Regions from separate parts of the Arthrobacter sp. SE2 genome, predicted to be linked through region 4. Evidence: riboswitches for the same ligand, from Rfam matches in the RefSeq annotation. Region 4 holds a riboswitch; each other region holds the start of a gene.

Region 1 (5,444 bases), 400 kb from region 4:
TTCCGGCCCCGCACGTGGAGGCCATATCGTAGCGCACTCCCAAGGCGCGATTTCAGCCATGTTGGCCGCGGTGGAGCGGCCGGACCTGGTCCGGTCCCTCGTGCTGGTGGAACCGGCTTGTCTTTCATTGACGGCTGAGTTGCCCGCCACCGCGGCTTACCGGGCACTCATGGAGCCGTTGTTCCGGATCCGGCACGAACTCAGCGATGACGATTATCAACGCGAATTCGTCCGCAGGGCCTTTTCTTCCGAGGCGGCCGTTCTCAGTACCCCGGAGGCCCGTCGTACCGCTCGACGCCTGCGGCTCCAGGCCCCGCCGTGGGAAGCGCCCCTGCACATCGTGCCCGGCGTCCCCACGCTTGTCCTGACCGGTGGTTGGGAACCCCTTTACGAAGAGATCGCCGGCTACTTGCAGGAAACCGGTGCCCTCCACCGCGTTGCGGCTGGAGGACACCGGCCTCATGATTCAGTTGAAGGAGACCGGATGATCCGGTCCTTCATCGCGGATGTCAGCCGCGCCGGATCAGTGCAAGCTTCCTGATCAGTTCAGGCTTCCCGACGTTCGCTCAACGTTTTCCTGCGGGAACCTCGAGCTCGGGCAAGTAGACCTTGCCGCCGGATGCCAGGAACTCCTCGCTCTTTTCGCGCATCCCGCTGTACATTTCCGCGATGGCCGCCTGGGAATCCGCCGAGCCGTATTCGTCGCGGATGTCCTGGCTGATGCGCATGGAGCAGAATTTCGGTCCGCACATGGAGCAGAAATGCGCAGTCTTGGCCGGTTCCGCCGGGAGAGTCTCGTCGTGGAACGCTTCGGCTGTGACCGGATCCAATGACAGCGCGAACTGGTCACGCCAGCGGAACTCGAAGCGGGCCTTGGACAGGGCATCGTCGCGTTCGTGGGCGCCCGGGTGTCCCTTCGCAAGGTCAGCTGCGTGGGCCGCGATCTTGTAGGTGATCACGCCAGTCTTGACGTCGTCCTTGTTTGGCAGGCCCAGGTGTTCCTTCGGGGTGACGTAGCAGAGCATCGCGGTTCCGTAGCGCGCGATCTCCGTGGCGCCGATAGCCGAGGTGATGTGGTCATAGCCCGGAGCAACGTCGGTCACGAGCGGGCCGAGGGTGTAGAACGGTGCGCCGTCGCACAGCTCCTGCTGCCGCTCGACGTTCTCGCGGACGAGGTGGAACGGGATGTGTCCAGGGCCCTCGACCATGACCTGTACGTCGAACTTCCACGCACGCTTCGTGAGCTCCGCCAAGGTGTCCAGCTCGGCGAACTGCGCGGCGTCGTTGGCGTCCGCCGTCGCGCCCGGGCGCAGTCCATCACCCAGCGAGAACGCGACGTCGTACTTGGCGAAGATTTCGCAGAGTTCGTCGAAGTGGGTGTAGAGGAAGTTTTCCTCGTGGTGCGCCAGGCACCAGCCGGCCATGATGGAGCCGCCACGGGAAACGATGCCCGTCACGCGGTTCGCGGTGAGTGGCACGTACCGCAGCAACACGCCGGCGTGGATGGTCATGTAGTCCACGCCCTGCTCGCATTGTTCAATGACAGTGTCGCGGAAGATCTCCCAATTGAGCTTGTTGGCTTCACCGTTGACCTTCTCGAGGGCCTGGTAAATAGGCACGGTACCGATCGGCACGGGGGAGTTGCGGATGATCCATTCTCGGGTGGTGTGGATGTCGTCACCCGTGGACAGGTCCATCACGGTGTCGGCGCCCCATTGCGTGGCCCACTGCAACTTGTCCACCTCTTCGGCGATGGAGCTGGTGACGGCCGAGTTGCCGATATTGGCGTTGATCTTCACGAGGAACGCCTTGCCGATGATCATCGGCTCGGATTCGGGGTGGTTGATGTTCTTGGGGATGATGGCCCGGCCGGCCGCGACCTCGCTGCGGACGAGTTCCACATCGCAGTTTTCGCGAAGTGCCACGAACTGCATTTCGGGCGTCACGATGCCCTGCTTGGCGTAGTGCATCTGCGTCACGGTCTTGCCGTCGACGGCGCGGCGGGGCACCGGCTGTGCACCCTTCCACTCCGCTGAGGCGGCGCCGCGGCGTACGGCCGACTTGCCGTCGTCGAGCAGGTTCCGTTCGCGGCCGCTGTAGGCCTCAGTGTCGCAGCGGGCTTCGATCCACTCGCTGCGGAACGGCTCGAGGCCGACCACGGGATCGCTCCCTGGCCCTGCGGTGCGGTACACCTGGAAAGGCGTGTTGGCCTCGCCGTTGGGGGACGGCTCCAGGGCGATTTCAGTCACCGGAACCCGGATTCCCGTCCCGGCATCCTCCAGGAACGCGAGGGAATGCGACTTGAGGGATTGTGTCACCTCTTGGGCCGATCCGTTTTGGATAGGGCTCAGCTGTGCTTCTTTGGTGCTCAAAGGATTACTCACTTCCTTCGCCGGCATTACCCGGACAGGTTCAACGGTCGCAGGCTGCGTCAGCCTGATCTCAGCCCTTGCAAGGGCCCCCGTGTGGTCGTAGACGAAGCTACCACAGCAGAGAGCTCCTGAGACAGATGTGACCAGGACAGATGTGACGGGGCCGGCGACGGCGTCGGAGTCTAGGGTGGAATCATGGCGGAAATCATCGAGTTCAGCGGCACCGTGCTCACCGGGCCGGAGGAGGAACGGCGTGGCCTCTGGTCGGTCGACGGACGGCTGACCTTTCTGCGGCCTGCTGCCGCACCGGACGTCGTCCTGGCCGGATGGGTGCTGCCCGGCCTTGTCGACGCGCACTGCCATGTTGGCTTGGGCAAGGGCGGGGCCGTCGACGACGAGACTGCGCGCCTGCAGGCGACGGCGGACCGGAACGCCGGAACGCTCTTGATCCGCGACGCCGGATCCGCAAGCGACACGCGCTGGCTGCAGCGCCGGACGGACATGCCCAGGATCATCCGCGCAGGCAGGCACATTGCCAGGCAACGCCGGTACATCCCCGGACTGGCCGAAGAAGTCGAGCCGGAGGATCTGGTGGAGGCGGTGCGCAAACAGGCGCGGTCCGGAGATGGCTGGGTCAAGATCGTCGGGGACTGGATCGACCGTTCCGCCGGGGATCTCGGCCCGTCCTTTCCGGCCGCCATCGTCAAGGACGCGGTCGCGGCAGCACATGCCGAGGGAGCCAGGGTGACTGCCCATTGCTTCGCCGAAGGGACTATCGACGACATGCTCGACGCCGGCATCGACTGCATCGAGCACGCCACCGGCCTCCTGCCGCACCATATTCCCCGGCTGCTGGACCAGGATGTGCCGATTGTCCCCACCCTCATCAACATTGCGACCTTTCCGGACATCGCGAAGCAGGCGGAAGCGAAGTTCCCGCGATACGCCGCCCACATGACCAGGCTGTGGGAGCGCAGGCATGAACGCGTCGCCGAGGCATTCGACGCCGGAGTGCGGGTGTACGCCGGGACCGACGCCGGCAGCGTCATCAAGCACGGCCGGATCGGCGAGGAAATCCTGGAACTGCATCGCGCGGGCCTTCCGGCGGCCGCCGCCCTCGATGCCGCGTGCTGGTCCGCCCGCGAGTGGCTGGGTGCCGACGGCATCAGCGAAGGTGCCAGTGCCGACGTCGTGCTCTACGCAAACGATCCCCGTGCGTCCCTTGAGGTGGTGCTGAATCCGCAATGCACCGTGCTGAGGGGACATATTTCAGGAAGCGCCGGGCATTAGGAATAAATTGAAGCTTCAAGTAATTTAGATAGATAGAGGTTGCCGAAGGGCGGCACCACAAAAAGCCGGGAGTTTCACATGACCATCACATCCAGCCAGGATCTCCTTCCTGCCGAACTCACCATGGGTACCGTCATGCTCAAAGTGGGGGACATGAAGCTCATGGGCGACTACTACCAGCGGGCGCTAGGGCTGGACGTGGTCGCCGAACAGGATGGCGGGCTCTACTTCGGCAGGCTCGGCAAGCCGTTGGTGCACCTCGCGCCGGCCTCCGGGCTCCAGATTCCGGGTCGCGGTGAGGCCGGACTGTTCCACACAGCTCTGCTGTTCGAAGACCAATCCTCGCTCGCCGCAACTGTTGCCTCGGCCGCGCAATACGAGCCCCACGCTTTCGTCGGCAGTGCGGACCACCTGGTCAGCGAGGCCTTCTACTTCACCGACCCTGAGGGCAACGGCATTGAGCTCTACTACGACAAACCCCGCGAAGGCTGGGAGTGGAACGGCAGTTCGGTCGTCATGGACAGCCTGCCGCTCCCGCCGCAGCGCTACCTCCAGCAATACCTGAGCGAAGCCGCGGTGGCGGGCCAGCATGAGGCGGGCGCCGGCGTCGGGCATGTCCACCTCCAGGTGGGCGACGTGCGGACCGCCCATGATTTCTACGTCGACACCCTGGGCTTCGAACAGACCGCCGGGTGGCACGGGCAGGCGTTGTTTGTCTCCGCGGGCGGCTACCACCACCACATGGCCATGAACGTCTGGAACAGCCGCGGTGCAGGTCCGCGCAAGGACACACTCGGCCTCGGCGAGGTTGTCATCGAGGTGCCGTCAGGAGACGACGTCGGCGCGCTCGCGGACCGCCTCAAGGTTGCCGGTATTGCGTCCCACCACACGGGCCAGGAGCTGCGCTTCGAGGACCCGTGGCGCAACCGGCTGCGGGTCGCCGTCCGCTACGCTTGATCCGACGGTGTGGCGCATATCGGCCGCCGCGCCGCAGCTCCGTTGGCACGAACGAATGAGAGTACTTTCCATGGGCTTTGCTGAAATCTTTGTTGCCACCCACGATGAAGCACTCAAGAGGGCCGCTGCCCTGGAGAAGGGCAGCGACGTATCCGGCGCTGCATTACGGATCCCGGGAATCAGCGATTTCGAAGTAGAACAGCTCGGCGACCTCGCCGGGACCGCCGTGCATGCAGGCGGGGCCGACTATGAGCTTTCTTTGGTGGACGTCACCAGCGACGCCTTGCTCGGCGTCCCCGAAGCCATGGTGCGCGCCCTGTCCGAGCTCCTCAGCTACGAGACCGAAGGGGAGGGAAACGTCCTCGACGACGTCGCCGAAAGCTGGGCGGCCCAAGAGGACATGCCCTTTGATGCCCAACAGTCCCGTCTGTACGTCCAGCAGTTGGCGGCCCTCGCGAGCGACGTCGAAAAGGCGGAGCGGGCCGGTCTCTACGTCTGGTCCGCGGGCGAGTAACCCCGCAGTAAACCGGCCGCACGGACCGCGCGTTCGAAATACTGTCCGCCATCTGGCACAATGGACAGGTACTCGATCCGCACGGCCCCTCTCTCCGTGTGTGCATCTTGTCCTTGGAACCCTCAAGTATGGCCCGCCCCACGGGTGCAGAACGACGGGCTCAACCCCGTTTCAGAAACAGGAGTGACCACAAAAGTGGCCGTAAAGATTCGCCTTAAGCGCTTCGGTAAGATGCGCGCACCGTACTACCGCATCGTCGTCATGGACTCCCGCGCCAAGCGCGATGGCCGTGCGATTGAAGAAATCGGCAA
Region 2 (5,444 bases), on a different contig from region 4:
CACGGCAGCCGTCGGCCTGCTTCCGCGGACGATGGTGGGGCCAACGGCCGCGCTGGTGGTCTTCGGCGTGGCGCTGACCGTTTTCGCGGGTCCGTTGTTCCAATTGGCCGGGAACTCCGCGGAACAGATGCTGGACCGTACGGCGTACATCCATTCCGTGCTCGGCGGGAACGCCAAGGTTCCGGAGATCGCTGCGCCGGTGCAGGGAGGTGGCAAGTGAGCCGCAAGCGGATTTCGTTCCGCACCGAGTTGCCCCTGCTGGTCTGGCTCGTGGTCGTCTGGGGTGCGCTTTGGCGGGACTTCAGCCCGGGCAACTTGGTGTTCGGTGCGCTGATCGCAGTGGTGGTAGCCAGGGTCTTCTACTTGCCTCCCGTGGAGCTCAGCGGGCGTTTCAACGTGCTGCGCGCCATTCCTTTCGCCGCCGTGTTCATAGCCAAAGTGGTGGCCGCGAGCTTCCAAGTCATGTACCTGGCGGTATTCCGGGGGCCTTCGGTAACCAATGCCGTGGTCGCGGTTCCCCTGCGTAGCCATTCCGACCTCATGGTGACCGCCACAGGCCACGTGATTTCGCTGATTCCGGGGTCCTTGGTGGTGGAGGTGGATCGCTCCACGTCCACGCTCTATATCCACGGGCTCAATGTCCGCAACGATGTGGACACCGCCAAGCTCCGCAAGGAAGTCCAGGACACGGAGGCCTCGCTGATCCGGATCATGGGTACCCGAGCGGAAATGGACGCACTCCAGGCCGAAGGCTGGCCTGCAACGAGGGGAGTTCGCTCATGAAAGACATCGTGCTGATCGTCACGGCGGTGATTCTTAGCCTCGCGGCGGCAGGCGCGATCTACCGGATCGCCGTCGGGCCGTCCCTGCTGGACCGGGTGCTCGCCTCGGACGTGCTGCTCGCAATACTGGGCGCCGCGCTGGCCATCGACATGGCCGTCAACAGGCACCTCAACAACCTCGTGCTGCTCGTCGCACTGACGCTGATCGGGTTCGTTGGCTCGGTGACGGTGGCCCGTTTCGTGGCCGACCGAAGGGGACAGGTCAATGACTCCTAATGCCACCGGAGTTGACGGCGTGATCGATGCCGTCACCGCAGTGTTGCTGATTGCTGGTGCGCTCATGTCATTGGGCGCGGCAATCGGCCTGCTGCGTTTCCCGGACCTCATGAGCCGCATGCACGCGGCTACCAAGCCGCAAGTGCTGGGGTTGTTCCTTGTCTTGGCAGCCATCGGGCTGCAGATGCGCGAATGGTGGGTTTGGCCGATCCTGGCGGTGGCCTGGATCTTCCAGCTGCTGACAGTGCCTGTATCCGCACACATGGTGGGCCGCGCAGGCTACCGGACCAAGCACCTCCACCGCGAGTTGCTGAGCATAGACGAACTCGAGGCCGTGGTGCTGCGGGCTGCCGGTCAACGGGCAGCGGAGAAAGCTCAGGAAACGGAACCGGGAATGTCCCACACCGGGAACGGTGGGAGCTCAGCTGCGAACGGCCGGGACGGCGGGCCGTCAGCCTAGACGATGTCCTGCGTTTTCGAGAAACGCGAGATGGCGCGCTGGGTACTGCGGCTGGCGAAAACCTGGATGACTGCGCTGACGGTCGCCGAAATCAGCGCGAAGGTCAGTGCCGAGCGCAGGCTTGCCTCCATGTCGTCGTGACCCTTGGGGGGCTTCTTGCCGGTGGACTTTTCCCACAGCGCATTGACGAGCTTGGTGCCGACAAAGCCTGCGCCGATGCTGACGCCAGTGCCGAGCAGCTTGATGAGGAGGTTCATTCCGGGACTCCTTGCGGGAGGAAACAGGACCGTCCCCAGCCTAACCCCACTTCAGGGCAGTTCCGGAGCAACGGTTGGGGATTGGCGCCTCAGCCGGAAGAACTCATCCATGGCTCCAGGCTTTGGACGGACGGGCACGATGTCACGGTCCTCGGCCAGTATCGCTTCCACCGTGCCGAGGGCGAGGAGCTCGTCCAGCAGCGCCAACGTGGGCGGCATGAGCTTGAGGGTTCCGGCGGCTTCGGCATCCAGGATCCCGCGGACCGGCATCCACAAGGACGATGACGCTTCCGTGGTTTGGTGCCTTGGCTCGGCACCGGAAAGCGGGCAGGCAAGGTAGAAGTATGTGTCGAAGCGCTTGGGCTGGTCTGCCGGGGTGACCCAGTTGGCCCACGGGCGGAGGGTGGCGGCGTCGAGCTTCAGCCCGGCCTCTTCGAACACCTCGCGCTGTGCAGCCGCCAGCACCCGGCCGGCGTTGAACCGGGCCGAAGCGGGCTCGACGCCGATGCTGCTCCGGCGCCAGGCGTCGGCGTGCCGCTCGACGACGTCGTCCTCGAAGTCCCAGCCGGAGCTGTCCGTCTGGTCCACTCGTCCCCCGGGGAAGACGACCATGCCCGCGGCGAAATCCATCGTGGTCACGCGGTGCTGCACGAACACCTCCAGGCCGCGCCCGGCATCCGCCGGAACCTCCGGGTCTGACTGAACCGTGTGTACGGGGGCCTCGCGGACCAGGATCACGCTCGCGGCGAGCCTAGGTTCGGCCACCGTAGTGCTGTTCGCTTCGCCAATGCCTGCCAAGACCGCTCCTTTGCCCGCGCTGCGTCACATTCTGCTGGATCATTCTCCCAGCTTCTGCGCCCGCCCGCGCCATTCCGGACCCTGCCCGCGCCCGGCCGGCGAGTGATCCAGCAGAATCCGTCGTCCCACATGTTTGTGACCGTTCCGCGTAGGCCAGCACAGCGCCCGCAACCCCGCCAAGGTGTAAACTGAACCACGCCCAAAAGGGTGGATTGATAACGACAGGGGAGCGCCGCCGTCGGGCTCGCAGCAATGCGGCACGGATGACGGGCGCTGAGAGTGCGGACAGCCGCAGACCCTCGAACCTGATCCGGCTAGTACCGGCGCAAGGGAGTCGAGTTCTCATAGTGTCCGGACCGGGGCGGCGGAAACCGCTCGCAGGCAACCGGAAACACTTTCCCCTCCTGTTCCTCAGGAGGACAAAATGACTGGTATTTCTGCAAGGCCGGGCCTCACCAAGCCTGGTTACAACTGGCGCGTCGTGGACATCGTCGTGGCGGCACTGATCTCGATCGCCGGTGGCGTGATCTTCTGGGCATGGGACCAGATGGCTCTGGTTGCAACGCCGATGTCCGCCGGCTACCCGCCGCTGAGCGGCCTGATCGCCGGCGGCTGGATGATCCCGGCAGTCCTGGGCATGCTCATCGTCCGCAAGCCCGGTGCGGCAATTTTCTGCGAGACGGTGGCCGCCACCAGCGAGCTCATCATGGGTTCGCAGTACGGCACCACGGTCCTGATCTCGGGCGTGCTCCAGGGTCTCGGCGCGGAACTCATCTTCCTGGCCTTCATGTACAAGAAGTTCAACCTGCCGGTGTCCCTGCTGGCCGGTGCCGGCGCGGGCCTGTTCTGCGGTTTGAACGACTCCTTCCTGCCGTGGGGCTGGAACATCGCCTACGAACCGGTCGACAAGCTCGCGTACATCGTGTTCTGCACGATCTCCGGTGCCGTCATTGCCGGAGCCCTGTCCTGGATCGCGACCCGCGGCCTGGCCAAGACTGGTGTCCTGAGCGCGTTCGCGTCCCGCAAGGCCGCCTCGGAGCCCGTCTTTTCCTGATGCCCAGTCCTGATTCCGGCACCCCTGCTGTGGTGCGACCCGCCGCCATTTCCGCGCAAGGCTGGGGCTGGCGGCACGCTGGCCGCACCACGCAGGCCATCCACGCCCTGGACCTGGACATCCGTCCAGGGGAGCGTGTCCTCCTGCTCGGCCCCTCGGGCGCGGGCAAGTCGACGCTCCTGCATGCCCTGGCGGGCGTGTTGGGCGAGGAAGGTGACGACGCCGACGAGACGGGCTCGCTGCTCGTGGACGGCGTTTCGCCGAAGGCCCAGCGGGGCCGTGCCGGACTCATGCAACAGGACCCCGAAACCCAGGTGGTGCTTTCCCGGCTGGGCGATGACGTAGCGTTCGGCGCCGAGAACCTTTGCGTGCCACGGGAAGAGATCTGGAAACGCGTCCATGAAGCGCTCGACGACGTCGGGCTCCTGCGTAGTGCCGGTGGCAGTGCCAGCGGCAACTTCGCGCTCGACCACCCGACGTCGGCCCTCTCGGGTGGGCAGAAGCAACGCCTTGCACTGGCCGGCATCCTGGCGATGCGGCCCGGCTTGATCCTCCTGGACGAGCCGACCGCCAACCTTGACCCGGCCGGCGTCTTGGAAGTGCGCGATGCCGTGGGCCGCTGCCTGGACAAGACCGGCGCTACCTTGGTGGTGGTGGAACACCGGGTCTCCGTCTGGAAAGACCTCGTGGACCGAATCGTGGTGCTGCAGCCGGGCAGCTCCTCCTCCACGGGAGGGTCGACGCCGGCGGTGCTCCTGGACGGCGATCCGGACACCGTGTTGGTGCAAGCAAGGGACATGCTCATTGCTGCGGGCGTGTGGGTGCCCGGGTACGTGCCGGCCACCCGGCCACGTTCAGGAACAGGCTCTGGCTCGGGGGCCGGCCCCGGAGCAGGGGCCGGAGAGCTGCTGCTCGCCACGCAGGAGCTCGCGGTGTCCCGCGAACGGCCACGGCGCCGCGGGTTCAAAACCATCCCGCCCCTTCCTGTGCAGTCCGGACTCGACGCCGAAGTGCTCGCCGGGCAGGCCCTGACCATCACCGGTCCCAACGGCGCCGGAAAATCGACCTTCGCGTTGACCCTCGCGGGCTTGTTGGCGCCGGTGTCCGGCACGGTGACTGCCGCCGTCGGGCTCAGCGACGGCGCCGGTAATGACCCGTTCAAGTGGAAGGCCCAGCAGCTGATCTCGCGGATCGGGACCGTGTTCCAAGAGCCCGAGCACCAGTTCGTCACCGGCCGCGTGCTCGACGAGCTCATGTTCGGCCCCAAGCACCTTGGCCATGGCGAGGAGCGCGTGGACGAATTGCTGGAGAGGCTGCGCCTGGGGCATCTCGTGGACGCCAATCCGTACACGCTCTCCGGGGGCGAAAAGCGACGGCTGTCCGTGGCCACGGTGCTCGCCGCACACCCCCGCGTCCTGGTGCTGGACGAACCCACCTTCGGCCAGGACGCTAACACTTGGGCCGAGCTTGCGTCGTTCCTGTCCGAACTGCTCGACGCCGGCACCTCCGTGGTTTCCGTGACCCATGACCAGGAGTTCAGCTCCGTCCTGGGCGGCACCGAGATGCGGCTCGAGCATGCGTTCCAAGGCGGGGCCCGGCAGGAAGCGGGTGCGGCATGAGGGAAACCCTGACCCTGCGAGGCAACAATGCACTCCTGACACGCGCGAATCCGCTGGCCAAGTTCGTGTCGGTCTTCCTGATCACCCTGGTGTTGGCGCTGTCCATCGACCTGGTGTCAGCTTCGACGGCGCTCCTCGGCGAACTGGCCTTGTTCCCCCTCGCGGGGCTCACCGTGCGCTTGCTGTGGCAGCGCGGCT
Region 3 (5,444 bases), on a different contig from region 4:
TTGAAGCCAAGAAGCAGCGCCGCCGTGAGTCCCGCGAGACCGGCCGCCGCCGCCAGGTCATCACCGAGGCCGAATTCCTGGCCCGCCGTGAGTCCGTCGACCGCCAGATGATCGTTCGGCAGCGCGACGACAGGATCCAGATCGGTGTCCTGGAAGACGGCGTGCTCGCAGAGCACTTCGTGTCCAAGACACAGCAGGATTCCCTGATCGGCAACGTCTACCTGGGCAAGGTCCAGAACGTGCTGCCGTCGATGGAAGCCGCGTTCGTCGACATTGGACGCGGCCGCAACGCCGTGCTGTACGCCGGTGAAGTCAACTGGGATGCCGTCACCTTGGAAGGCAAGCCGCGCCGGATCGAAAACGCCCTGAAATCAGGCGATTCCGTGTTGGTCCAGGTCACCAAGGACCCCGTGGGTCACAAGGGCGCACGGCTGACGAGCCAGATTTCGCTCCCAGGCCGCTACCTTGTGTACGTACCGGGCGGGTCAATGACCGGTATCTCCCGCAAGCTGCCGGACGTCGAGCGCAACCGCCTGAAGAAGATCCTCAAGGACCGCCTCCCGGAGAACGCGGGCGTCATTGTCCGCACCGCCGCCGAGGGTGCTTCCGAGGAAGAGCTGACGCACGACATCAACCGCCTGCGGGCCCAGTGGGAAGGCATCGAAAGCCAGTCCACGTCCACCAAGATCCTGGCGCCGGAACTGCTGTACGGCGAACCGGACCTGACCATCAAGGTGGTCCGCGACGTCTTCAACGAGGACTTCTCCAAGCTCATCGTCTCCGGCGACGAAGCCTGGGACACCATCGAGGCCTACGTCACCTACGTGGCGCCGGACCTGGTGGGACGCCTCGAAAAGTGGACCTCGGATCAGGACATCTTCTCGGCATGGCGCGTGGACGAACAGATCCACAAGGCATTGGAGCGCAAGGTCTTCCTGCCCTCCGGTGGTTCGCTCGTGATCGACCGCACCGAGGCCATGACGGTTGTCGACGTCAACACGGGGAAGTTCACCGGCAGCGGTGGCAACCTCGAGGAAACCGTCACCAAGAACAACCTTGAGGCTGCCGAGGAAGTGGTCCGTCAGCTGCGCTTGCGCGACATCGGCGGAATCATCGTGATCGACTTCATCGACATGGTCCTGGAATCCAACCGCGATCTCGTGTTGCGCCGCTTGGTCGAGTGCCTCGGCCGGGACCGCACCAAGCACCAGGTCGCCGAAGTGACGTCCCTTGGGTTGGTCCAGATGACGCGCAAGCGCATGGGCACTGGCCTGCTGGAGGTCTTCGGCGAGCAGTGCGAAACGTGCGCCGGTCGCGGAATCGTCACGCACGACGAGCCTGTGGAGCACCGTCGGGCCAACGTGGTGGCCGCTGAACACCACCACCCGCGCACGGAGTCACAGCCGACCGTCCGCCCCGAGCAGCGCAAGCGTCGCCGCGGCAGGGGCACGGGTCAGGGAGCTGCCGAGCTCCCGATCACCCCTCCTGTGCCGGTCCATACCGTGGAATCCACCGATCCGAACCGCCAGGCAGCCACCCGCGCAGCCCTTGCCACCATCGCGGCGGCAGCCCACGCTGCCCACCTGCACGACGACGAGATCCACCACGCGGCGGATTTGCTCGCCGAGGGGCAGGTAGCGGAAGCAGCCCCGGCCCAGGCCCCCGCGGCCCCGGTCCAGGCTCCTGCCGCTGCTTCGAGTGGCGAGGAACGTTCGAAGCCTGTGCTGCGATTCGGCGGCGAGGAAGTTGCGTTGCCCTTCGTCCACCACGAAGAGGAGCCAGCGAGTGGTGCACCTGCCATGAGCCTGGACCTGTTGGCACAGGCATTCGCGGGCCTCGGAGAAGCTCCCGACACTGCGACGACGGCAACTGAGGCCGAGGAAGCGCCCGCAGGGACCCCCGCGGCCGTTGCAAGCGGAGAATCCCCGGAAGCGGGTTCGCGTGGACGCCGAGGCCGTCGCAACCGCAGCGCCAGCCGGGCCCAGGGTGCCGCCAACGCCACCAACGTTGAGCACCACGAGGTTGCCGCGGCCGCCTCCGGTGGGGCCGCGCACGAGGCCAAGGCAACGGACGCTGCTCCAGCCAAGTCGACGGCGGCAGCGGAACCGATCATCCTCGGAGTCGGCGTGCCCAAGTCCGAGCTCTAAACGCAGTACCCTGTCCGAAGCCCCGGCCCTTTCCGCTCATGTGGAAACCGCCGGGGCTTCGTCGTTGCCGGCCGATTCACCGGACGGTCAGCACGGTTGCATAGGGCGATTTCAGCGGGCGAGGTGTGATCCGGGTTAAGCTAGGGGACTGACACGGGGTGCCGCGCACCAAGCCGGCTGAGACCAGACCCGTTGAACCTGTCCGGTTAGCACCGGCGAAGGGATGTCTTGCATGACTGTTTCAGCGCAATCAGCCGTCTACCCGCTCAAGGCCATCCAGCGAGCTATCCCGAGGGTCCTCAGCATTGCCGGCTCGGATCCTTCGGGTGGTGCCGGGATTCAGGCAGACCTCAAAAGCATTGCGGCCAACGGAGGCTATGGCATGGCCGTGATTACGGCGCTCACGGTACAAAACACGCGGGGCGTCACTGCCGTCCATGTGCCTCCCGTGGAATTCCTGCGCCAGCAATTGGATGCCGTTAGCGACGACATCACCGTCGATGCTGTCAAAATCGGCATGCTCGGGGACGCGGCCGTCATCCACGAAGTCCGTCGCTGGCTCGGCGAGGCGCGCCCCGCCGTCGTCGTGCTGGATCCGGTGATGATCGCGACCAGTGGCGACCGGCTCCTGGCGGAGTCCGCTGAAACCGCGCTGCGGGAACTTCTGCCCCTCGCTGACTTGGTGACCCCCAACCTTCCTGAATTGGCCATGCTGCTTGGCGAGCCTGTTGCCATTGACTGGGCATCGGCGTTGGAGCAAGGCAAACGCCTGGCTGCAGCCTGCGGAAACACCGTCCTGGTGAAGGGCGGCCATCTGCAGGGAGAGGGCTGCCCCGACGCCTTGGTCAACACCGAAGGAGTCCTGAGCCAGGACGTGGTGGAATTCGCCGGTCAACGCGTGGAGACCCGCAACAGCCATGGCACGGGATGTTCCCTGTCGTCGGCCATGGCGACGGCCAAGGCACGGCTCGGCGATTGGGAGTCTGCCCTGCGCGTAGTCAAGCCCTGGCTTCGGGGGGCGCTGACCCAGTCTGAGGTGCTGGAAGTGGGGAAGGGCAATGGGCCGATCCACCATTTCCACGCGCTCCAGCAGGACCTTCATCCGGGGGACTTTGCCGTCCGGATGTGGGACGCCGCCCAAACGGAACTTGCGGCCATTTATGGCCTGGACTTCATCCAGCACTTGCAAACCGGCGGCCTCAGCGAAGCGCAGTTCAGCTATTACCTGTCGCAGGATGCCATCTATCTCAACGGCTATTCGAGGGTCCTGGCACGGGCAAGCGCCCTCGCCCCGAGTGAAACCGAACAGCTGTTCTGGGCCCGCGGCTCGCAGATGTGCCTTGAAGTCGAGTCCGAGCTACACCGGAATTGGCTCAGCGGACGCCAGGTAAGCGGAGAACTGGGTCCAGTCACCAAGGCCTACGTGGACCATTTGCTCGCCGCGTCGGCGTCGGGCAGCTATGCCGTCCTGCTGGCTGCCGTGCTTCCCTGCTACTGGTTGTACGCCGAAGTGGGACAGCAGCTCCACCTTGGCTATATACAGGCGGGAGCGTCGGACGAGCACCCTTACGCGGATTGGCTGCGCACCTACGCAGACGAGGCGTTCGCAGAGGCAACCCGCAAGGCGATCGACATCACGGATGCCGCCGCGCAGGCCGCAACACCCACGGAGCGCACGGCGATGATGGAGGCTTTCACCCAATCCTGCCGGTATGAAACGGCGTTCTTCGATGCTCCAAGGTTGCACGGCTGATCCCGGTTCCTGGCGCGGAAGCGCAGGATGAAGCGCCTGTTCAGGCGGACGCTGCAGCGTGTCGGAGTGGGGATCCGAGCTTTTCCCCGCCGGCAGGGTAAGGTGGACGGGCACGGTACCGGGTGGCGCATAGCCAGTCTGTGGCAGCCATCACGTGGCAGCCTCCGGACCTGGCCTCATTTGCAGCCGAAGGCGAAACTAGCGTAATCTAGATCTTCGGTGCTTACGCCAACACTTGGGTTATGCCCCTAGAAACCTTCATTTGGAACTGACCTTTCATTTGGAACTATTCGAGGGATGACTCATGGATTCCGTACCGGAGTCCACGGCGTTGAGGCACAGCGTGAACCAGGCCCGTTTCGGATCGGGGTTCCGCACGCAAATTTAGTAATAAACGTCGAGAGAAGTGAGTGCCCAAGTGGTGTACGCGATTGTCCGCGCAGGCGGCCGCCAAGAAAAGGTTTCCGTTGGAGACTACGTAACCCTGAACCGCGTCCCCGGTGGAGCCGGCAGCACCCTTGAGCTGCCCGCACTGCTCCTGGTGGACGGTGACAAGGTCACCTCCGCTGCTGCGGATCTGGCCAAGGTCAAGGTTACGGCTGAGATCCTCGAAGACCTCCGTGGTCCGAAGATCGTCATCCAGAAGTTCAAGAACAAGACCGGCTACAAGAAGCGCCAGGGTCACCGTCAAGAACTCACCAAGATCAAGATCACCGGTATCAAGTAACCACTGGTTGCTGTTCAGGTTTTCAACAGATTCCCCAGAATTTTAAAGGCAGGCATTTCAAATGGCACATAAAAAAGGCGCGAGCTCCACTCGCAACGGTCGTGACTCCAACGCCCAGTACCTCGGCGTAAAGCGCTTCGGTGGCCAGGTCGTTTCCGCAGGCGAGATCATCGTCCGCCAGCGCGGCACCCACTTCCACCCGGGCGCCGGTGTCGGCCGCGGTGGCGACGACACCCTGTTCGCCCTGCAGGCAGGTGCGGTTGAGTTCGGTACTCGCCGCGGCCGTCGCGTAGTGAACATCGTTGCTGCTGCAGCTGCAGAGTAATAACACGTTCTGAACGGGTGGAGCGGGCCGTATGGCCCGCTCCACCTGTCTTTTTAACCGCACTAGAATTTACTAGTGCGGGCGGCGGCGCATCAGCCCGCAACACGCACTTCAAGCAGTAATTTCCAGTTAGAGGAGAAACACGTGGCGACCTTCGTAGACCGGGTAGTACTTCACGTATCCGGCGGAACAGGCGGCCACGGCTGTGTCTCTGTTAAGCGCGAGAAGTTCAAGCCCCTGGGCGGACCCGACGGCGGTAACGGCGGTAACGGCGGCGACGTCATCCTGCGCGTTGATGCCCAGACCACCACTTTGCTTGATTACCACCATGCACCGCACCGCCACGCAACCAACGGTGGCCCCGGCATGGGTGACTGGCGCGGCGGCAAGAACGGTGAAACCCTCGTGCTTCCCGTACCGGACGGCACCGTGGTGAAGACCAAGGACGGCGTCGTCCTTGCTGACCTTGTAGGTGAAGGCACCGAGTTCATC
Region 4 (5,444 bases):
CGCGTCCAGGCCGTCATGCGCGCCTACTACCGTTTCATCGCGGGCGATGACCAAGCCCACCGGCTCGTCTTCGAATCCGATCTCATCAATGACCCGGATGTCAGCTCGCGACTGGAGACTTTCAACCGCACCTTCGCCGACGCCGTCGCCAAGGTCATCGCCGAAGACACCAAGCTGCCCCCGCTGGAGGCCCAGCTGCTCGGCCGGGGCCTGGCCGGAATGGCGCAGGTCAGCGCCCGGTATTGGCTCGAAACCGACGGCGATCTGGACCTCGATGTCGCCAGCGATCTGATCTACCGTTTAGCTTGGCGCGGAATCAGTCGCTTCCCGAAAGAGTCCTAGACTACAAATAGAGGACTGAGTAATTTCTTGATTGGCTGGGAGGCCCCGCTGTGGAAGTAAAGATCGGCATTCAGAACGTTGGCCGTGAGATCGCGCTTGAGTCCGCTCTCGATGCCGAGGCTGTTGCCAAGATCGTAAGCGAGGCCATTGCCAACGGCACGGACCTGCGCCTGACCGACGAAAAGGGCCGCCAGGTCATCGTTCCCGGCAATGTCCTCGGATACGTGGAGATCGGCGCCGAGGAAGTGCGCCGGGTCGGCTTCGGCGCCCTCTAAGCGATACGCAAGAACACCAGCGAGCCAGGAGTCCGCATGCTCTCACTTGTCATCGTGGCGCTAGCCACCATCGCCTCAGGCTTCATCGTCTGGGGAACTGACAAACACCGTGGCACGTACGGAATCGCCCTGCCCGCTGGTGTTTCCGTCGCCGTCGCCATGCTGAGTTGGATGATCTTCATCCAACTTGGCTTTGGCTACCAGCCTGGCGTGACGTGGATCCCGTGGGTCCTGCCGATCATTCTGGGAACCGTGGCGGCCGCGGCGGCCTCCTACTTCTTGGGCCGTCATCGGACCCGGCACGACACCGCCCAGCTGACCGCGGCGCTGCGACTCTAGCTGGCGCTGCGCGAACGGGCCGGCGACACTCATATCCGGGCGTCGCCTAGCTGTTTGCGTGTCACGGACAAACCTGGGTGTCGCATCCAGACTTCCGAGATCTCTTCCGGATCCGGGGCGTCGATTCCGACTTCAACTGTCCGGTAGGGCTTCCGGTTTGGCCACTGCCCCCACTTCCGCGGCTGCTTCGCTGGCGCTCGTGGCCGCCCGGATGTCGCGTCGGGTCACCTCGCTCCCGGCGTCATGGGAGGTGTAGCGGATGAACACCCGGTTGTACCGCCAGTCCAGGTCCGGATGATGGTTCTGCTGTTCGGCGATGCGCCCGACGGCGGCAATCAGCTCCAGTGCGGCAGCCGACGTCGGGCATTTGTAGACGGTGGCGAGTCCGCCCAGGCGGTACCGCCAGTCCGGCAGCTCCGCCAGGGCGTCGTCGATCGCGGACTTGGTGAGGATGTCATCTTTGCCGGCCATCCGGGGCTCCTTCGCTGACGTGGTATTCGCAGGAATCCCCGGAGCGGCCCGCGTAGGCCACTAGAGGAACTCTGCCCGGCCTTCCATCGCCGAAGAGGCCAGGGCGTGTTCCCGGCGCGGGATGCGGCCGGCCTGCTTCGCCAGCCTACCGGCGATGACAGCGTGTTTGAAGGCTTCACCCATCTGCACCGGGTTCTGGGCCCGGGTCACCGCGGTTGCCAGCAGCACTGCGTCGCAACCGAGCTCCATGGCGAGTGCGGCGTCGGACGCGGTTCCGATGCCGGCGTCGAGTACTACCGGCACAGAAGCCCGGGACACAATGAGTTCGATGTTGTGGGGATTCAGGATGCCCAGGCCGGTGCCGATAGGCGCGCCCAAGGGCATCACCGCTGCGGCTCCAAGGTTTTCCAATCGAAGCGCCAGCACGGGGTCGTCGTTGGTGTAGGCGAAGACCTTGAAGCCGCGGTCCACCAGCTTCTCCGTTGCGTCCACGAGCTCCACTGCGTCAGGCAGCAGCGTCTGTTCGTCGGCGATGACCTCGAGCTTCACCCAATCCGTTTCCAGCGCCTCCCGGGCAAGCTCGGCTGTCATGACAGCGTCCTTGGCGGTAAAACAGCCGGCCGTGTTGGGCAAGACACGGATGCCATGGTCCACGAGCAACTGGAAGAGCGAACCTGTTTCGGTCGGCGAGTACCTCCGCATGGCAACGGTGGTGAGTTCGGTGCCGGAGGCCAGCAACGCCGCCCCCAGTCCGTCCAGGCTCGGGGCTCCGCCGGTGCCCATGATGAGGCGCGAGCCGAATTCGACACCATCGATCACCAGGGCGTCGGTTCGGGTGCTTGCTTCGTGTGTGCTTGCTGTGGTCATGGTTCAGCCTCCCTGTACTGCGGTAACGATTTCGAGTTCGTCGCCCTCTGCGAGCGCGGTGGCAGCCCACTGGCTGCGCGGGACCACTTCGGAATTGCGTGCGACGGCGACGCCGATCTTGCGTCCGTCAGCCGTCTGGCCGCTGGAGTCCACAACACGTCCGGTGACGTGGCTGACGAGGGTGGTGACAGACGCGTCGTCGCTCAGTGTGTGGTCTGCGCCGTTCAATTTGATGTTCATGCGTGGTCCTTCGGAAGGGGATATGAGGTACCGGCCAATGGGCCGTCTGTTGAGGCCCGTGCCGCTGAGAGCTGGTGGGAGAAGCGGTCCGGGCGGAATTTGTTCCACCGGGGATCCGCGGTGCCGTCCATGAGTCCGACGCAGATCTTCGCCGCTGCCGGAGTGAGGAGTACGCCGTGGCGGAAGAAGCCGCTGGCCACGATGAGGCCGGGCACGGTTCTTTCGCGCCCTTCCACGCGGCCCAGCAGCGGTGCATTGTCCGGAGTGCCCGGGCGCGCTCGGGCAGTTGCTTCCAGAAGTTCCAGTTCGGCCACAGCCGGGACAAGTACCTGGGCGTCGCGGAGCAATTGGTACACGCCACCGGCTGACACCGGGTTGGCCGATCCCCCGGACGCCGACAAGCCGTCTTCACGTTGCGTCGCGCCGATCACCACCGTCCCGTCGTCGCGGGGCACGATATAGACGGGCACTCCGCGCACCATTCCCCGGACCGTGGCGGTGACCAGGGGTTGCAGGTGCGCCGGGACGCGCAACCGCAGTATGTCGCCATACACCGGACGCAACGGGAGTGACAATCCATCCGGCAGGCCGCTCAAGCGGGCGGCATCCAGTCCGTTGGCTACCACTGTTTCCGTGGCGAGCACTTCGATTCCTGAGCCGAGCACGGCCCCGACGACGCGCCCGTCCTCCCACAGGAGGCCCGCTGCAGTGTCGTGGACCGCAAAACCGTCATCGGCCCCCGGAATCCAGCTGGAATTGCCGGACTGGTGGTCTGCCAGCGCACCCAGAATCGCGGCCGAAAGCCGGCGTGGATCCACTTGGTGGTCGCCCGGGATGTCGAAGGCGCAGGAAATCTGCGGGCTCAGAAGCGGCTCACGCTCCCGCGCCTCGCGCAACCGCACGGATTCCACCACCAGGCCGTTGGCCAGCTGGACATCCCGGAGATCGGCGAGCGCCCGGCGGTCCGCAGCGTCCGCGCCGACGGCGAGCGTCGGCGTCGTACGGTAACCCGTGCTGCGGCCGATGCTCGAGCCGGTCACATTGCGTTCGAAGTCCGGCCACAACGCCGACGATTCGAGCATTAGCTCCAGGAGGTCCTCTTCCTGGTAGTGCAATTCGCTGACCGGCGCCAGCATTCCCGCCGCCGCGAACGTAGCGCCGCTGGCTGGTGCGGGATCGATGAGGGCAACCGAACGGCCGGATCTGCGGGCTTCCCACGCGATGCCGAGGCCAATGACACCGCCCCCGATCACCGCGACATCCGCGCGCAGGGGTTCGTGCTGGGCGTTTACTTCGTTCATGGAGTCCTTCCCTACGCCGGTACTAGCCGGATCAGGTCAAGCGGTCGGCGCTGAAGCCCTCTCAGCCGCGCGGCGATTGTGACTGCCGCCGCGGCTCCCGCGGTACCAGCCCAGTTTAGAGGAACTACTCTGTTTCCATGACCCAGCACGATGTCCACACCACCGCCCGCCTTTACCTTTGCACCGACGCCCGCAAGGAACAGGGTGATTTTGAGCAGTTTGTCGATGCCGCATTCGAGGGCGGCGTGGACATCATCCAGCTGCGTGACAAGTCGATTGAAGCGGCGGAAGAACTCGAACTCCTGGAGATCCTGCAATCCGTGGCCCATCGTCACGGCCGTCTCTGGGCAGTCAACGACCGCGCGGACGTAGCATCCCTCTCCGGCGCACCGGTGTTCCATATCGGCCAAAAGGACATTCCGCTGCGCTCTGCCCGGAAATTGCTCCACGACCCCACCATCATCGGCCTCTCCACGCACACGCCGGAACAGATTGACGCCGCCATCGCCGCGTCGCCTGGCCGCAGCGGCCTGGACTACTTCTGCGTCGGGCCGGTGTGGGCCACCCCCACGAAGCCGGGACGCTCCGCCGTCGGGCTCGATCTGGTGAAGTACGCTGCCAACGCGGTGAAGCAGGCAGACGAAGAGACCGTCGGGGGCGTCGTGCTCCCCTGGTTTGCGATCGGCGGGATCGATCTCGGCAACGTGGAAGAGGTAGTTAGGGCCGGCGCCAGCCGCATCGTGGTGGTGCGCGCAATCACCGAAGCGCAGGATCCGACGGCAGCTGCCCAGGCGCTCCTGGCTGCCCTGGACGCAGCGGCGGCCTAGCGAGACGCCGGAAGATTTTGGAGTTACCCTGATTTTCGTGTCACATCAGCGGTTAGCCCCGAATGTCAGTGAAACGTCGAACCACCTCGCGGAAGCGCTGGCGGCGCTTCGGACTGAACTCGAGCTGCCCGCAGGTTATCCCATTGAAGCGCTGCGCGACGCTGAAACCGCGGTTTCCGGACACACGCTGCCGGCGCAGGATCTCACGGACGTTCCTTTCATCACGATCGACCCGGCCTCCTCCACGGATCTCGACCAGGCTCTCTTCATTGACAGGTCCGGGGATGGTTACAGGGTTCTCTACGCCATCTCCGATGTGCCCTCCTTTGTGCCCCCGGGAGGAGCGCTCGACGCCGAGACCCGCCACCGCGGGCAAACGTACTATGCCCCGGATGGCCGCATCCCGCTGCACCCCGAGATCATCAGCGAGCATGCCGGAAGCCTGCTGGCCGGCCAGACGTGCGGCGCGTTCGTGTGGGACTTCGAACTCGATGCCGAGGCGGACTTCCGCACCGTCTCCGTCCGTCGGGCAAGCGTACGGAGCCGCGCCAAGCTCAGCTACAAGGGCGTGCAGGCGGAGATCGATTCCGGAACGGCTGATCCCGTCCTGCAGCTGCTCAAGGAGGTCGGGCTCAAGCGGGTGGAACTCGAACGCCGCCGCGGCGGAGCAAGCCTGAACATGCCTGAGCAGGAAATCGTCCAACTGCCCGACGGCGGGGGGTACAGGATCGTCGCAGCTCCCTCGCTGCCGGTTGAGGACTGGAACGCCCAGATTTCGCTCA

The links. Region 4 has a riboswitch for thiamine pyrophosphate ahead of thiO (glycine oxidase ThiO). Riboswitches for the same ligand answer to the same signal wherever they lie in the genome.
Region 1: it holds a riboswitch for thiamine pyrophosphate, as region 4 does, so the genes downstream of both, thiC (phosphomethylpyrimidine synthase ThiC) here and thiO (glycine oxidase ThiO) in region 4, are expected to answer to the same signal.
Region 2: it holds a riboswitch for thiamine pyrophosphate, as region 4 does, so the genes downstream of both, AC4CS3_RS18450 (ECF transporter S component) here and thiO (glycine oxidase ThiO) in region 4, are expected to answer to the same signal.
Region 3: it holds a riboswitch for thiamine pyrophosphate, as region 4 does, so the genes downstream of both, thiD (bifunctional hydroxymethylpyrimidine kinase/phosphomethylpyrimidine kinase) here and thiO (glycine oxidase ThiO) in region 4, are expected to answer to the same signal.

Annotation. Positions count from the first base shown of each region.
Region 1 is NZ_JBZAYA010000001.1:16,636-22,079, reverse strand. It holds gene AC4CS3_RS00130 (alpha/beta fold hydrolase) at 1-541, shown strand, start outside; gene thiC (phosphomethylpyrimidine synthase ThiC) at 567-2,372, opposite strand; TPP riboswitch at 2,368-2,475, opposite strand; gene AC4CS3_RS00120 (amidohydrolase family protein) at 2,568-3,662, shown strand; gene AC4CS3_RS00115 (VOC family protein) at 3,741-4,619, shown strand; gene AC4CS3_RS00110 (hypothetical protein) at 4,690-5,133, shown strand; gene rpsP (30S ribosomal protein S16) at 5,329-5,444, shown strand, end outside.
Region 2 is NZ_JBZAYA010000015.1:63,196-68,639, reverse strand. It holds gene AC4CS3_RS18480 (Na+/H+ antiporter subunit D) at 1-220, shown strand, start outside; gene AC4CS3_RS18475 (Na+/H+ antiporter subunit E) at 217-783, shown strand; gene AC4CS3_RS18470 (MrpF/PhaF family protein) at 780-1,058, shown strand; gene mnhG (monovalent cation/H(+) antiporter subunit G) at 1,048-1,518, shown strand; gene AC4CS3_RS18460 (DUF4235 domain-containing protein) at 1,515-1,775, opposite strand; gene AC4CS3_RS18455 (NUDIX hydrolase) at 1,827-2,573, opposite strand; TPP riboswitch at 2,787-2,923, shown strand; gene AC4CS3_RS18450 (ECF transporter S component) at 2,998-3,627, shown strand; gene AC4CS3_RS18445 (ABC transporter ATP-binding protein) at 3,627-5,246, shown strand; gene AC4CS3_RS18440 (energy-coupling factor transporter transmembrane component T family protein) at 5,243-5,444, shown strand, end outside.
Region 3 is NZ_JBZAYA010000010.1:99,835-105,278, reverse strand. It holds gene AC4CS3_RS14995 (Rne/Rng family ribonuclease) at 1-2,147, shown strand, start outside; TPP riboswitch at 2,292-2,388, shown strand; gene thiD (bifunctional hydroxymethylpyrimidine kinase/phosphomethylpyrimidine kinase) at 2,380-3,900, shown strand; gene rplU (50S ribosomal protein L21) at 4,319-4,627, shown strand; gene rpmA (50S ribosomal protein L27) at 4,689-4,952, shown strand; gene obgE (GTPase ObgE) at 5,097-5,444, shown strand, end outside.
Region 4 is NZ_JBZAYA010000001.1:420,652-426,095, forward strand. It holds gene AC4CS3_RS02045 (TetR/AcrR family transcriptional regulator) at 1-342, shown strand, start outside; gene AC4CS3_RS02050 (DUF3107 domain-containing protein) at 393-617, shown strand; gene AC4CS3_RS02055 (hypothetical protein) at 654-956, shown strand; gene AC4CS3_RS02060 (4a-hydroxytetrahydrobiopterin dehydratase) at 1,089-1,427, opposite strand; gene AC4CS3_RS02065 (thiazole synthase) at 1,488-2,294, opposite strand; gene thiS (sulfur carrier protein ThiS) at 2,298-2,534, opposite strand; gene thiO (glycine oxidase ThiO) at 2,531-3,835, opposite strand; TPP riboswitch at 3,827-3,946, opposite strand; gene thiE (thiamine phosphate synthase) at 3,973-4,662, shown strand; gene AC4CS3_RS02085 (RNB domain-containing ribonuclease) at 4,700-5,444, shown strand, end outside.